2 linked regions of the Variovorax paradoxus genome follow. The protein of the gene in region 1 interacts with the protein of each later gene in a pairwise test. Links are inferred from orthologs where the notes say so. Each region holds a gene or a part of one and is shown on either strand. Other genes may lie near its edges.

What was found. The genes of interacting proteins can lie anywhere in the genome.
Region 2: the proteins of leuS (region 1) and ligA interact in binary tests that used the Escherichia coli proteins (3 or more experiments, as listed by UniProt). The link is inferred for Variovorax paradoxus from one-to-one orthologs.

What each region holds. Positions count from the first base shown.
Region 1 is NZ_JAUSXL010000002.1:2,364,559-2,370,491, reverse strand. Bases 258-3,435 are described here. They hold leuS (leucine--tRNA ligase), read right to left. Parts: upstream 3,089-3,435; coding sequence 458-3,088; downstream 258-457. Other genes in these bases: QFZ47_RS14860 (Bug family tripartite tricarboxylate transporter substrate binding protein), read left to right, coding at 3,248-3,435; QFZ47_RS14870 (LPS-assembly lipoprotein LptE), read right to left, coding at 258-442. Outside these bases: more of QFZ47_RS14870, read right to left, coding at 1-257; more of QFZ47_RS14860, read left to right, coding at 3,436-4,225; QFZ47_RS14855 (NAD/NADP octopine/nopaline dehydrogenase family protein), read left to right, coding at 4,218-5,297; QFZ47_RS14850 (CMD domain-containing protein), read right to left, coding at 5,292-5,933.
Region 2 is NZ_JAUSXL010000002.1:4,874,881-4,882,719, reverse strand. What follows is about bases 1,868-4,783. They hold ligA (NAD-dependent DNA ligase LigA), read left to right. Parts: upstream 1,868-2,241; coding sequence 2,242-4,326; downstream 4,327-4,783. Other genes in these bases: QFZ47_RS26685 (hypothetical protein), read left to right, coding at 4,443-4,783; QFZ47_RS26695 (cell division protein ZipA C-terminal FtsZ-binding domain-containing protein), read left to right, coding at 1,868-2,219. In the rest of the region: chromosome segregation protein SMC, read left to right, coding at 1-1,106; more of QFZ47_RS26695, read left to right, coding at 1,119-1,867; more of QFZ47_RS26685, read left to right, coding at 4,784-4,874; def (peptide deformylase), read left to right, coding at 4,909-5,448; QFZ47_RS26675 (DoxX family protein), read right to left, coding at 5,482-5,877; QFZ47_RS26670 (amino acid ABC transporter substrate-binding protein), read left to right, coding at 6,051-7,085; QFZ47_RS26665 (ABC transporter permease subunit), read left to right, coding at 7,082-7,839. UniProt on the Escherichia coli protein: DNA ligase that catalyzes the formation of phosphodiester linkages between 5'-phosphoryl and 3'-hydroxyl groups in double-stranded DNA using NAD as a coenzyme and as the energy source for the reaction.

The DNA.
Region 1 (5,933 bases):
CCTCGCCTTCCTTGGCGAGCGCGTTGGTTTCGTTGAAGCTCAGGTCGCGCGTCTGCGACACCTCGGTGGGCGCCAGCAGCATCTTGCCGCCCGGCGTGCGCAGGCTGAAGCGAACGCGCAGCTGCAGCTGCAGCTCGCGCAGCAGGCCCGCCGAATTGGTCGAGATCACGATGCGGTCGCGGTTCTCGCCGAGGATCTCGAGGATCGCGTCGGCGGTCTGGGCCTGCTCGGGCGGCACCAGCGTGACCGTGCCGGCGGCCCGCATTTCGCGCCGCAGCCGGTTGATCAGTTCCGAATTGCCCGACACCGACAGCGTCTTGAACGCGAACACCGGCGCCTTGCGCAGTTCGAATCCGCAGCCGGCCAGGCCCAGGCTGGCGCCCGCCGCGGCAAGACCCAGGAGAAAGCCGCGGCGCGGCAGCGGGGCGTTGCGATTGTTCATGCTTCTGTCGTTCGTTCAGATGACCACGTTGACCAGCCGGCCGGGAACCACGATGACGCGCTTGGCCGGCGCGCCTTCGGCGAACTTGACGAAGTCGTCGCAGGAAAGCGCGAGCGCTTCGATCTCGGCCTTGGAGGCGCCGGCCGGCACGCGCAGCGCGCCGCGCAGCTTGCCGTTGACCTGGAGCATGAGCTCGATCTCGTCCTGCTCGAGCGCGCCTACATCGACCACCGGCCAGGGCGCGTCGAGCAGATCGCCCAGCTCCTTGTCGTAGCCGAGCTGCTGCCAGAGCTGGTGCGTGATGTGCGGCGTGGCCGGATACAGGCAGCGCAGCAGGATGCCGAAGCCTTCGCGCAGCGCGGCCGTGTCGCCGGCGCTGCCGTCAGGCTTGAAGCCTTCGAGCGCATTGAGCAGCTTCATTGCGCCCGACACCACCGTGTTGTATTGCATGCGCTGGTAGTCGTAGTCGACCTGGCGCAGCACGGTATGCACCTCGCGGCGCAGCGCCTGCGCGGCCTTGCCGAAGGCCTGCCCGGCGATCGCCGCCGGCTGCACGTCGGCCTGCGCGACGCCGAAATTCCAGACCCGGCGCAGGAAGCGGTAGCTGCCTTCGACGGCCGCGTCGTTCCACTCGAGCGTGGCTTCGGGCGGCGCGGTGAACATGGTGTAGAGGCGCGCGGTGTCGGCGCCGTACTTCTCGATCAGGTCCTGCGGGTCGACGCCGTTGCGTTCGCTCTTGCCCATCTTGCCGACGCCGCCGTATTCGACCTTGGTGCCGTCCGCGGTGGTGCCGCCGACGATGCGGCCCTGCGCGTCGAGCGTGGGCGTGACCTCCAGCGGCGGGTGGTAGTTCTTGCCGCCCCGCTCGTCGCGGTGGTAGTAGATGTGGTTGAGCACCATGCCCTGCGTGAGCAGCTTGCTGAAGGGCTCGTCGACCTTCACCAGACCCAGGTCGCGCATGACCTTGGTCCAGAAGCGCGCGTACAGCAGGTGAAGAATCGCATGCTCGATGCCGCCGATGTACTGGTCCATCGGCATCCAGTAGTCGGCGCCCTCGGCCACCATGGCCTGGTCGTTCTTCGGATCGCAGTAGCGCATGAAGTACCACGAGCTGTCGACGAAGGTGTCCATGGTGTCGGTCTCGCGCCGCGCGGGCTTGCCGCAGACCGGGCAGACGACGCCGGCATGGAAGCCTTCGTGCTTGGCGAGCGGATTGCCGGAACCGTCGGGCACGCAATCGGTCGGCAGCACCACGGGCAGGTCCTTCTCGGGGACCGGCATCGCGCCGTGCTCGTCGCAATGGATGATCGGGATCGGCGTGCCCCAGTAGCGCTGGCGGCTCACGCCCCAGTCGCGCAGGCGCCAGGTGGTCTGCAGCTCGCCCAAGCCTTTCTGGCCGAGCGCATGCGCCACGGCGGCCACGGCCTCCTTGTAGGTCATGCCGCTGAAGTTGTCGGAGTTGATGGTCACGCCGCGCTGCTTGTCGGCGTACCAGTCCTGCCACTTGTGATAGTCGAAGTGCGGCTCGTCGTCGACCAGCACCACCTGGATGATCTCGATGCCGTACTTGTTGGCGAAGGCGAAGTCGCGCTCGTCGTGCGCGGGCACGCCCATCACGGCGCCGTCGCCGTAGTTGATGAGCACGTAGTTGCCGACCCACACCGGCACCTGCTCGTCGGTGATCGGGTGCGTCACGGTCAGGCCCGTGGGCACGCCCTTCTTCTCCTGCGTGGCGAGCTCGGCCTCGGTGGTGCCGCCGGCCTTGCATTCCTCGATGAAGGCCGCGACCTTGGGGTCGAGCGTGGCGGCGTGCGCGGCCAGCGGATGCTCGGGCGCCACGGCGCAGAAGGTGACGCCCATGATGGTGTCGGCGCGCGTGGTGAACACATACATGCGGCCGTCCTGGATCAGCTGGCCGCTCGCGTCGTGGATGTCGTGCGTGAAGGCGAAGCGCACGCCCTCGCTCTTGCCGATCCAGTTCTCCTGCATCAGCTTGACGCGCTCGGGCCAACCGGGCAGCTTGTGCTGGGTGTGCTCGAGCAGTTCTTCGGCGTAGTCGCTGATCTTCAGGTAGTAGCCCGGGATCTCGCGGCGTTCGACCGTGGCGCCGGTGCGCCAGCCCTTGCCATCGATCACCTGCTCGTTGGCCAGCACGGTCTGGTCGACCGGGTCCCAGTTGACGACCTGGGTCTTGCGGTAGGCAATGCCCTTTTCGAGCATCTTCAGGAACAGCCACTGGTTCCACTTGTAGTAGCTGGGATCGCAGGTGGCGATCTCGCGGCTCCAGTCGATCGCCAGGCCCATGGCCTGAAGCTGGCCGCGCATGTAGTCGATGTTCTCGTAGGTCCACTTGGCGGGCGGCACGCCGTTCTTGAGCGCCGCGTTCTCGGCCGGCAGGCCGAAGGCGTCCCAGCCCATGGGCATCAGCACGTTGTAGCCGCTCATGCGCAGGTACCGCGTGAGCATGTCGTTGATGGTGTAGTTGCGCACATGGCCCATGTGCAGCTTGCCGCTGGGGTACGGCAGCATCGAGCAGGCGTAATACTTCTTGCGGCTCGCGTCCTCGGTGACGCGGTAGGCATCGGCGGCGCTCCATTGCGCCTGGGCAGCGGACTCGACGTCGCTGGGTTTGTAGCTGGGGTTCATGGCGGTTCGGCAAGACCCGGCACGGGACGGCCGGGGAACGCGGATTATCGCGTCCGGGCGGGCGCCCGGCCGGCAGACTCTAGACTTGAGGCACGTAACCTGCGTGTTGTGCAGGTAACGCCCGCCCTTCGGCAGGTTTTTCGCACCGCCTGGAATGCCATGAAATTGCTCCTGAAACACCTGGCCCTGAGCCTCGCGGCGGCCGCCAGCCTCGCCGCTGTGCCGCTCCATGCGCAGCCGAACGGCGACAAGCCGCTGCGCATCGTCGTGCCCTTCGCCCCCGGCGGGGCGCAGGACGTGATCGCCCGCTACCTGGGCGCCAAGCTCGCCGACAAGCTCGGCGGCACCGTGATCATCGACAACAAGGCGGGCGCGGGCGGCATCGTGGCGGCCGACGCGGTGGCCAAGGCGACCGACGGCGCCACCGTGCTGCTGGCCACCGGCGGCGCCATCACCATCGCGCCCCACCTGCAGCCCAAGCTGCCCTACGACCCCGTGACTGACCTCGCGCCCGTGGCCCTGGTCGGCGACACGCCGATGACGGTGGCCGTGCGCACCGAAAGCCCCTACAAGACACTGGCCGACGTGCTGCGCGACGCCAAGGCGAAGCCGGGGCAGGTGACCTATGCGTCCACCGGCAACGGCACCGTGTCGCACCTCACGGGTGCGCTGCTGGCGCAGGCGAGCGGCGTGAACCTGCTGCATGTGCCCTACCGCGGCGCGGCGCCGGCGCTGACCGACCTGCTGGGCGGGCAGGTGGCGTTGATCGCCACCAGCGCGGCCTCCATCGAGCCGATGGTCGCGAGCGGCAAGGCGCGCGTGCTCGGCACCTTTTCGCGCGCGGCCCTGCCCAGCCTCGGCACGCCGCCGACGGTCGCGGAGGCGGCGGCCCTCGCGGGCATGGACGTGCCGGTGTGGGTCGGCGTGATGGCACCCGCGCGCATGCCGGCAGCCAGCATCGAAAAGCTCTCCGCGGCGCTGGTCGAGGTGTGCAACCTGCCTGAAACGAAACAGCGTTTTGCCCAGCTCGGCGCGGTGAACACCTGCGGCGGCGGCGCGGCGCTGGGCAAGGTGATTGCCGAGGACAGCCAGCGCTGGGCAAAAGTGATCAAGCAGGGCGGGATCAAGGTTGATTGAGGCCACGAGAGGGCGCTATCGCGTCGGCATCGCGGGCACCGGCGCGATCGCGCTGGCCAGCGCGGCATGGCTGCGGCAGGCGGGCCACGGCGTCATGCTCTGGTCGCCGGGCGGCCAGGGTGCCGAGGCCCTGCGCACGCAGCCGCTCGAAGCCGTCGGCGAGCAGCCCTGCCGCGTGACGGTCGAAGTGGCCGGCGATGCAGAGCAGCTTTGCCTGGCGTCGGACGTGCTGCTGATCGCCCTGCCGGTCAACGGCCACAAGCGCGTGATGGATGCGCTGCTGCCTTTCCTGCGCGACGGGCAGACCGTGATCGTCAGCTCGATGGCCTCGCTGTCTTCGCTCCATCTCCACGAAAGCGCGCGGCGCGCGGGCCGGCAGATCACCGTGGCGAGTTTCGGCACGACGGTGCTGACCGCGCGCCGGGAATCCGCCACGCAGGTCCAGGTGATGACGCGGCGCAAGGCGGTCGGCGTGTCGGCCCTGCCGAATGCCGGCGTCGACAAGGCCGTCGAACTGTGCACCGCGCTGTTCGGCGGCGGCTTCTTCGCGCAGGACAACACGCTCGCCAGTGCGCTCGCGAACGTCAACCCGCAGTCCCATGGCCCGCTGGCGGTCTTCAACTGGACCCGCATCGAGCGCGCGGAAAACTGGCCGCAGTACCACTGCATGACGCCTGGCGTGGCCCGCGCGATCGAGGCGCTGGATCGGGAGCGGCGGGCCGTGGCCAGAGCCTTCGGCATCGAGCTCGGCCCCATCGAGGAACATTTCGCGCGCTCCTTCGGCACCGCGTCGGCCCGGCTCGAGGACATCGCGGCCGAGCTGCATGCGAAGCGCGGCGGGCCGCCCGGGCCGGTTCGCACCGACACCCGCTACCTGAGCGAAGACATGCCCTATGGACTGGTCTTCGTCGAGGCGCTCGGCGCCATCGCCGGCGTGGCGACACCCGCGACGCGCACCATCGTGGACGCCGCCTCGCTGGTGAGCGGCATCGACTACCGGCAGCAGAACGACCTGCTGGCGCCGCTCGGCCTGGACCGCGAAACCGTGGCGGGGCTGCTCGCCCGCCTATGAGGCGGCGGCCATCGCAGCCGGAAAGACCGGCTCGCCGAGGTTGAGCATCAGCCGGTTGGCCCAGGCGAAAAGCGCCACGGCGTGGACCAGGTCGAGGATCTCGAGCTCGCTCAGTCCCACCGCCTTGAGCGTTCGCACATCGTCGGCCGACGGCTTGCCGGGCTCGGCGCCGAGCCGGATCGAGAACTCGACGATCGCCTTCTCGCGCGGCGTGGTGCCCGCGGAAGCCGGCTCCTCGAACACCTGCGAGATCACGTCGTTGCGCTTGGCCAGCTGCTCGAAGCGCTGCGCATGCACCGAGGCGCAGTACACGCAGCCATTGACGCGCGATTCCACCGTGGCGCCCAGCTCGCGCTCCGCGCGCGGCATGCCGCCCGGCGCGAACATGATCGCGTTGAAGGCGATGGAGCGCTGCAGCAGCATCTCGGGCTGATGCGCGAGCACCAGGAAATACGGCGAAGTGCGGGCCTGCGGACTCATCTCGTCGAGCGCGGCCAGCTGGGCCGGCGTGGCCGTGGCGACATCGACCGGGTCGAGCCAGGGCTTCCAGCCCAGCACTTCGTTGGTGAAGCCCTTGATGCGGATCGGTGCGTTCGTTGAAGGAACCTCGTGCTTCGCACCGGGAAGCGGGCTTGC
Region 2 (7,839 bases), 2.5 Mb from region 1 along the record:
AGGCGCAGGAGGCCACCTTCTCGCAGCGCACGCTCGAAGCCCGCCGCGGCGAGCTGAACCGCGCGATCGAAACCGCATCGCAGCAGGTGCTGTCGCTCACCGATGAAGACGAGCGCGCCCGCGCCGAACTCGGCCGCCTGTCCGATGCAGCGGCCCAGGCCGGCCTGCAGGACGCGCTGGCGCTCAAGCTCGAGCGCGAAGCCGCGCTGGGTGCGGCGCGCAGCCAGTACGACGATCTCACGATGAAGCTGCGTGCCAGCGACGAACGCCGGCTGCAGCTCGAGCGCGAACTCGATCCGCTGCGCCAGCGCATCACCGAATTCCAGCTCAAGGAACAGGCCGCGCGGCTGGGCGTGGAGCAATACCAGCAACTGCTCGACGACGCCGGCGCCGACCTCGAAGCCATTGCCCAGTCGATCGAAACCGACAAGGTCCGCCTCGCCGGCCTGCAAGGCGAAATCGACCGCCTGAACCGCGAAGTGGTGGCGCTGGGGGCGGTCAACCTGGCCGCGCTCGACGAGCTCGCCGTGGCCAGCGAGCGCAAGACCTTCCTCGATGCGCAGTCCGCCGACCTGAACGAAGCCATCGGCACGCTCGAAGATGCCATCCGCAAGATCGACGCCGAAACGCGCGACCTGCTGGGCGGCACCTTCAAGATCGTCAACGAGCACTTCAGCCGCATGTTCCCCGAGCTGTTCGGCGGCGGCAACGCGCGCCTGGTGATGACGGGCGACGAAATCCTCGATGCCGGCGTGCAGGTGCTGGCGCAGCCGCCGGGCAAGAAGAACCAGACCATCCACCTGCTCTCGGGCGGCGAGAAGGCGCTCACGGCCATCGCGCTGGTGTTCGCGATCTTCCAGCTCAACCCGGCGCCTTTCTGCCTGCTCGACGAAGTGGACGCGCCGCTGGACGACGCCAACACCGAACGCTATGCCAAACTCGTGACCGCCATGAGCCGCGAAACCCAGTTCCTCTTCATCAGCCACAACAAGATCGCCATGGAAATGGCCGAGCAGCTGATCGGCGTCACCATGCAGGAGCAGGGCGTCTCGCGCATCGTCGCGGTCGACATGGAAGCGGCCGCATCCATGGTCGAAGCTGCTTGAGCCGGGCAGCGCATGAGCAATCTCACTCTCGCCCTGGCCATCCTCGGCGGCCTCGTTCTCGCGGCCGTCGTTGCCTTCAACACCGTGACCTCGCGCCGCAATGCACCGCGGCAGCCCGACGTTGCGGGCAATGACTTGTCCGAAGCGGATCGGCCATCTTCCTCGTCCGACGGCGTGGAGCCGATGCTGCATGTCGATCCGCACCAGATGCCGGGCCATGAACGCCACGAGCCCCTGTTCGATCCCGACCTGCCCGCGCCCGCGGGCAGCGCGGTGCCAACGGCCGAGCGGCGCGGCGGGCTCGATCCGCTCATCGACGTGATCGCACCGGTGTCGCTGGACGGGCTCGCATCGGGCGATGCCGCCATCGCGGCCATGCCGTCCACGCGCCGCGCGGGCAGCAAGCCCGTGGCCATCGAAGGCTTGAACGAGCACACCGGCCAGTGGGAGCCGCCCGTGCCGGGCCAGCGCTACAGCGCGTTCCAGGTGGGCGTGCAGCTGGCCAATCGCACCGGGGCGCTGAACGAAATCGAGTATTCAGAATTCGTCGTCAAGGCCCAGGCCTTTGCCGATGCCGTCAACGGCGCTCTCGAATTTCCCGAGATGCTCGACGAAGTGGCGCGCGCCCGCGAACTCGACCAGTTCGCCAGCGCGCATGACGCCCAGCTGGGTTTCGTGCTGCGCGCGCTGCATGCGGCGTGGAGTCCTGGCTACGTGCAGCAGAATGCGGCGCGGCTGGGTTTCGTGGCCGGCATCATCCCGGGGCGCATGGTGCTGCCGACCAGCGAGGCGGGGCTGCCTCCGATCCTCGGACTTTCGTTCGACACCCAGGCCGCGCTGGCCGACGATCCGGCGCAATCGGCCATCCGCGAGCTCAGCCTGAGCCTGGACGTGCCGCAGGTCGACCGCGCCGAACAGCCGTTCCGCCGCATGCGCGAAGCCGCCGCCACGCTGGCGCGCGAGATGGACGGCGTGGTCACCGACAGCGACGGACAGCTGCTGCGCGAAGACACCATGGACGTGATCGGCGCCGACCTCGAGCAGCTCTACGACACGCTCGAATCGCGCGACCTGGCCGCCGGCTCGCCGCTGGCGCGCCGTCTTTTCAGCTGATCCGATCGTTCGGGAGACACCCATGACCAAGCGCGACGAAGCGGCACGCGAAGCCGCCGCACTGAGCGAACAGCTTCACAAGCACGCCCATCTCTACTACGTGCTCGACGCGCCCGAACTGCCCGACGCCGAGTACGACAGATTGTTCCAGCGGCTGCAAGCGCTGGAAGCCGAATACCCCGAACTGCGCACCCCCGATTCGCCCACGCAGCGCGTCGGCGGCAAGGTGCTCGAAGGCTTTGTGAAGGTGCGCCACAAGGTGCCGATGCTGTCGATTCGCACCGAGACCGACATCACGCCCGGCGGCGCCAGCGCCTTCGATGCCCGCGTGCGCAAGGAACTGGGCCTGGCCGAAGACGGGCCGCAGGTCGAGTACGTCTGCGAACTCAAGTTCGACGGCCTGGCCATGAACCTGCGCTACGAGAACGGCGTGCTGGTGCAGGCCGCGACGCGCGGCGACGGCGAAGTCGGCGAAGAAGTCACGCAGAACATCCGCACGGTGCGCGAGATTCCGCTGCGGCTCAACGGCAAGGCACCGCCCGTGGTCGAGGTGCGCGGCGAGATCTACATGAAGCGCGCCGACTTCGAGGCGCTCAACGAACGCCAGCGCGAAAAGATCGCGGCCGGGCAGAAGAACGAAAAGGTCTTCGTGAACCCGCGCAACGCCGCGGCCGGCGCGGTGCGCCAGCTCGATCCGGCCATTGCGGCGGCACGGCCGCTGAGCTTTTTTGCCTACGGCCTCGGCGAGGTCACGCCGGCCAGCGAAGGCGGGCCGGACTTCCCGACCCAGTTCGAATGGCTGCAGCAGTTCGATGCCTGGGGATTCCCGGTGGCCAGGCAGACTGCCCGTGCGACCGGCGCCATCGAACTGATCGCCTTCCACGAGAATATCGGGCGCCAGCGCGTTGCCTTGCCCTACGACATCGACGGCGTGGTCTACAAGGTCGACAGCATCGAGCTGCAGCGGCGGCTGGGCTTCGTCTCGCGCGAGCCGCGCTGGGCCGTGGCGCACAAGTACCCGGCGCAGGAGCAGATCACCGAAGTGCTCGGCATCGAGGTGCAGGTGGGACGCACCGGCAAGCTCACGCCGGTGGCCAAGCTCGCGCCCGTGTTCGTCGGCGGCGTGACCGTGACCAACGCCACGCTGCACAACGAGGACGAGGCACGCCGCAAGGACGTGCGCGTGGGCGACAAGGTGATCGTGCGGCGTGCCGGCGACGTGATTCCCGAAGTGGTCGGCGTGGTGCCCGAAAGCCTGGCCCGGCCCGACAGCGAGCGCGGGCCGCTGTTCACCATGCCGCACCAGTGCCCGGTGTGCGGATCGGAGGCGCTGCGCGAAGAAGGCGAAGTCGACTACCGCTGCACCGGCGGCCTGTTCTGCGCGGCCCAGCGCAAGGAGGCCATCCTGCACTTTGCGGCGCGGCGCGCGGTCGACATCGACGGGCTCGGCGACAAGCTGGTCGAGCAACTGGTCGATGCCAACCTGATCCGCACCTTGCCCGACCTCTACAGGCTCGAGTTCACCACCCTGGCGGGCCTGGACCGCATGGCCGACAAGTCGGCCAAGAACCTCGTCGATGCGCTCGAGGCCTCGAAGAAGACCACGCTGCCGCGCTTCCTGTTCGGGCTCGGCATCCGGCATGTGGGCGAGAGCACGGCCAAGGACCTGGCCAAGCATTTCGGCAAGCTCGACGCGATCATGGATGCGAGCGAGGAGCACTTGCTCGAGGTCAACGACGTCGGCCCGGTCGTCGCGCAAAGCCTGCGCACCTTCTTCGACCAGCCGCACAACCGCGAAGTGGTCGAGCAGCTGCGCGCATGCGGGCTCACGTGGGAAGAGGGCGAGCCCGCCGCCCGCGCGCCCAAGCCGTTGGCGGGACTGACCTTCGTGATCACCGGCACCCTTCCTACGCTGAGCCGTGACGAGGCGAAGGACAAACTGGAAGCAGCCGGTGCCAAGGTGGCGGGCTCCGTCAGCAAGAAGACCAGCTACCTGGTGGCCGGCGAGGAAGCCGGCAGCAAGCTCGACAAGGCGCGCGAGATCGGGGTGAACGTGATCGACGAGGCGGGTATGCTGGAGATACTCGCCAACGGCGTGCCGGATTGAAGGGGTGAAGGCCCCCGGCGGTGTTCTTACCGCCGGTTACGTGGCTTCACACCAGCGCAGTCAACAGGGCCTACAAGCTGACACGTTGAAGATAGAAGGCTGACAAGGAGTCCCTCATGCAGAAAATTCGTGTTCTCGGTATCAGTGTCGCCATTGGCGGCTTAGCGCTGCTCGGCGGCTGCGTGGCCGTCCCGGGCGACCCTTACTACAGTGGGGGCTATTCGCAGCCGTACTACTCGGATCCGGTGGTGGTGAACCCGGCGCCGGTCTATATCCAGGGCGGCGGCTACTACGACGGCGGGCGCCGCTATTACGACCGCCCCTACTACAACAACAGGCCCTATTACGGACGGCCGGGCTACCCCGCGGTGCGACCGGTGCCTGTGCCCGTGCCGGTGCCTTCACGTCCCGGCTGGGGCGGCGGCGGCGGCGGACGGCCGCCGGCCAATGCCGGCGTATCGCCGCTGCCGCAGTACCGGTCGCAGCCGCCGCGCGGCTCGGAGCGGCTGTGGACCTCACCGGATTCCAAGGGGCAAACCCCTCCATGACCGCGCGGCGGGGCCGCTCGCGATAATCCCCGCCATGGCCATCCGCGAAATCCTCAAGATGGGCGACCCCCGGCTGTTGCGCATTGCGCAGCCGGTGGCTGCCTTCGACACCGACGAACTGCACCTGCTGGTGCGCGACATGTTCGAGACCATGCTGGCAGTCAATGGCGCCGGCCTGGCCGCGCCGCAGATCGGCGTCGACCAGCAGCTCGTGATCTTCGGCACCGATGTCGTCAATCCCCGCTACCCCGACGCGCCGCCCGTGCCCCGCACCGTGCTGCTGAATCCGGTCATCACGCCGATCGGCGACGAAGAAGAAGAGGGCTGGGAAGGCTGCCTCTCGGTGCCGGGGCTGCGCGGCGTGGTGCCGCGCTTCGCGAACATCCGCTACACCGGCTTCGATCCCTACGGCGATCCGATCGACCGCATCGCAAGCGGCTTTCATGCGCGCGTGGTGCAGCATGAAGTCGACCACTTGCTGGGCAAGCTCTATCCGATGCGGGTGCGCGACTTCTCGCGCTTCGGCTACACCGAGGTCCTGTTTCCAGGTCTCGACGCCAACGATGACGATTGAAAAAAAGCCGGCTCCCGGCCGGCCGTAAGAGGTTCAGTTGTACTTGCCGCCCAAGCCGAAGCGGCCGCCGCCGAACAGGCTGATGGCAAGCGCGGAGAACAGGAACATGCCCTGCAGTTCCAGTGCCCAGCCGCCCTGGCCATTGAGCGCGCCCAGGTCCTTCTGATGCGCCAGCCAGATCGCCACCACCATGTTGATCGCGACGATCAGCGCCGCCGGCCGGGTGAACAGCCCCACGATGAGCAACACGGGCGCGATGATCTCGCCGACATAGGCCAGGTAGGCCAATGCCGCAGGCAAGCCATGGGATGCGAGCATGCCGCCGATCCCGTCGACGCCTTTGCCGACCTTCGCGATGCCGTGCAGCAGGATGAGGATGCCGAGTGCAACGCGCAGAACGAGCTTGCCGGTGTCATCGGATTTGGTCATGTGCAGATTTCCTGGTGAAGTTGTTGGAGGGCCGTATGTTAGTGAATGCAGCGGGCAAGAAAAACCCGCGGCCGGGCGCGGATGCGGCATATGCATTCAACTGTTCGTTCCTTGGCAGGGTGGCACGCAGCCTCGTACACTGCCTTTTGCTTTTTGTTGAGGAGAACACACCAATGAAGAATCGATTCCGTCCCGCGCTGGCCGTGGCCGCAGCCGTTGCCGCATTCGCCACCGCCGCTCCCGCCTTGGCGGGCAAGACGCTCGACGCGGTCAAGCAGCGCGGCACCGTGAAGTGCGGCGTGACCAATGGCGTGGCCGGCTTTTCCGCGCCGGATACGCAGGGCAACTGGTCGGGCCTGGACGTCGACACCTGCCGCGCCATTGCCGCGGCCGTGCTGGGCGATCCGAAGAAGGTCGACTTCGTGCCGCTCAATTCGCAGCAGCGCTTCTCGGCCCTGCAGGCCGGCGAGATCGACATCCTCGCGCGCAACACCACCTGGACGCTCACGCGCGACGCGTCGCTGGGCTTCAGCTTCACCACCATCACCTACTACGACGGCCAGGGCTTCCTGGTGCCCAAGAAGCTCAAGGTGACGAGCGCCAAGCAGCTCAAGAACGCCACCATCTGCACGCAGTCGGGCACCACCAACGAGAAGAACGTGTCGGACTACTTCCGCGCGCAGAACATCCCGGTCAAGACCGTGGTGTTCGAAAGCTTCGAGGCCTCGTTCAAGGCCTTCTTCTCGGGCCGCTGCCAGGCCTTCACCACCGACGCGTCGGCGCTGGCGGGCCTGCGCAACAAGGAAGCGCCGAACCCCGACGACTACGTCATCCTGCCCGAACTCATTTCCAAGGAACCGCTCGCGCCGCTGGTGCGCCGTGGCGACGACGAATGGTTCGCCATTGCCAAGTGGGTGCCCAACGCGCTCATCGAGGCCGAGGAGTTCGGCGTCACGCAGGCCAATGCCGACGAGCTCAAGGCCAACAGCAAGGACCCGGCGCAGCAGCGCCTGGTCGGCACCGGTGAAGACCTGGGCAAGCTGCTGGGCCTGGACAAGGACTGGTCGTTCCGCGCCATCAAGGCCGTGGGCAACTACGGCGAGATGTTCGAGCGCAACGTGGGCCCCAAGTCGGTCCTGAAGCTGCCGCGCGGCTCGAACAACCTCTGGAACAAGGGCGGCCTGATCTACGCACCACCCGTTCGATGAGCAGCGGGGCCTCGCGCCGCGGCGCCTGGCTGGCCTGGGTTGTGCAGGCGCTGCTGGTGCTGGCCGTGGTGGCCGGCGCCGCCTGGGTCGTGAACCATGCGCTCGAGGTCTTGCGCTCGCGCGGCGTTCGGTCGGGCTTCGACTTTCTCACCGAGCCCGCGGGCTTTTCCATCAGCGAAGGCTGGCTCGATTTCGATGCCAGCCAGCCGTTCTGGCGCGCCTTCCTGGCGGGCCTGGTCAACACGGTGCGCGCTTCGGTGCCCGCGGCGATTTTTTCGGTCGTGCTCGGCACCTTGATCGGCATCGGCCGGCTCGCGCCGCACGTGCTGCTGCGCGGCATCTGCACCGCGTATGTCGAATTGCTGCGCAACGTGCCGCTGCTCGTGCAGCTGCTGATGCTGGCCTTTGCCATCGCCAACCTGCTGCCCGATCCGACCGAGCCCGTGCGGCTGCTGCCGGGTGTGTGGCTCAGCAAGGGCGGCTTGAGCGTGCCCTGGCCGGCGTCGGGCGAGGGCGGCTGGTGGCCTGCGCACTTCGAATGGCCCGAGAAGGGCGACTTCGGCGTGAGCGGCGGCGCGGCGCTGAGCCCGGAGTACGTGACCATCGTTGCCGGCCTGTCCTTCTATTCGGCAGCGTTCGTGGCCGAGATCGTGCGCGCCGGCATCCTGTCGGTCTCGCAGGGGCAGGTGCTCGCGGGGCAGGCGATGGGCTTTTCGCCGGTGCAGCAGCTGCGCATCGTGATCCTGCCGCAGGC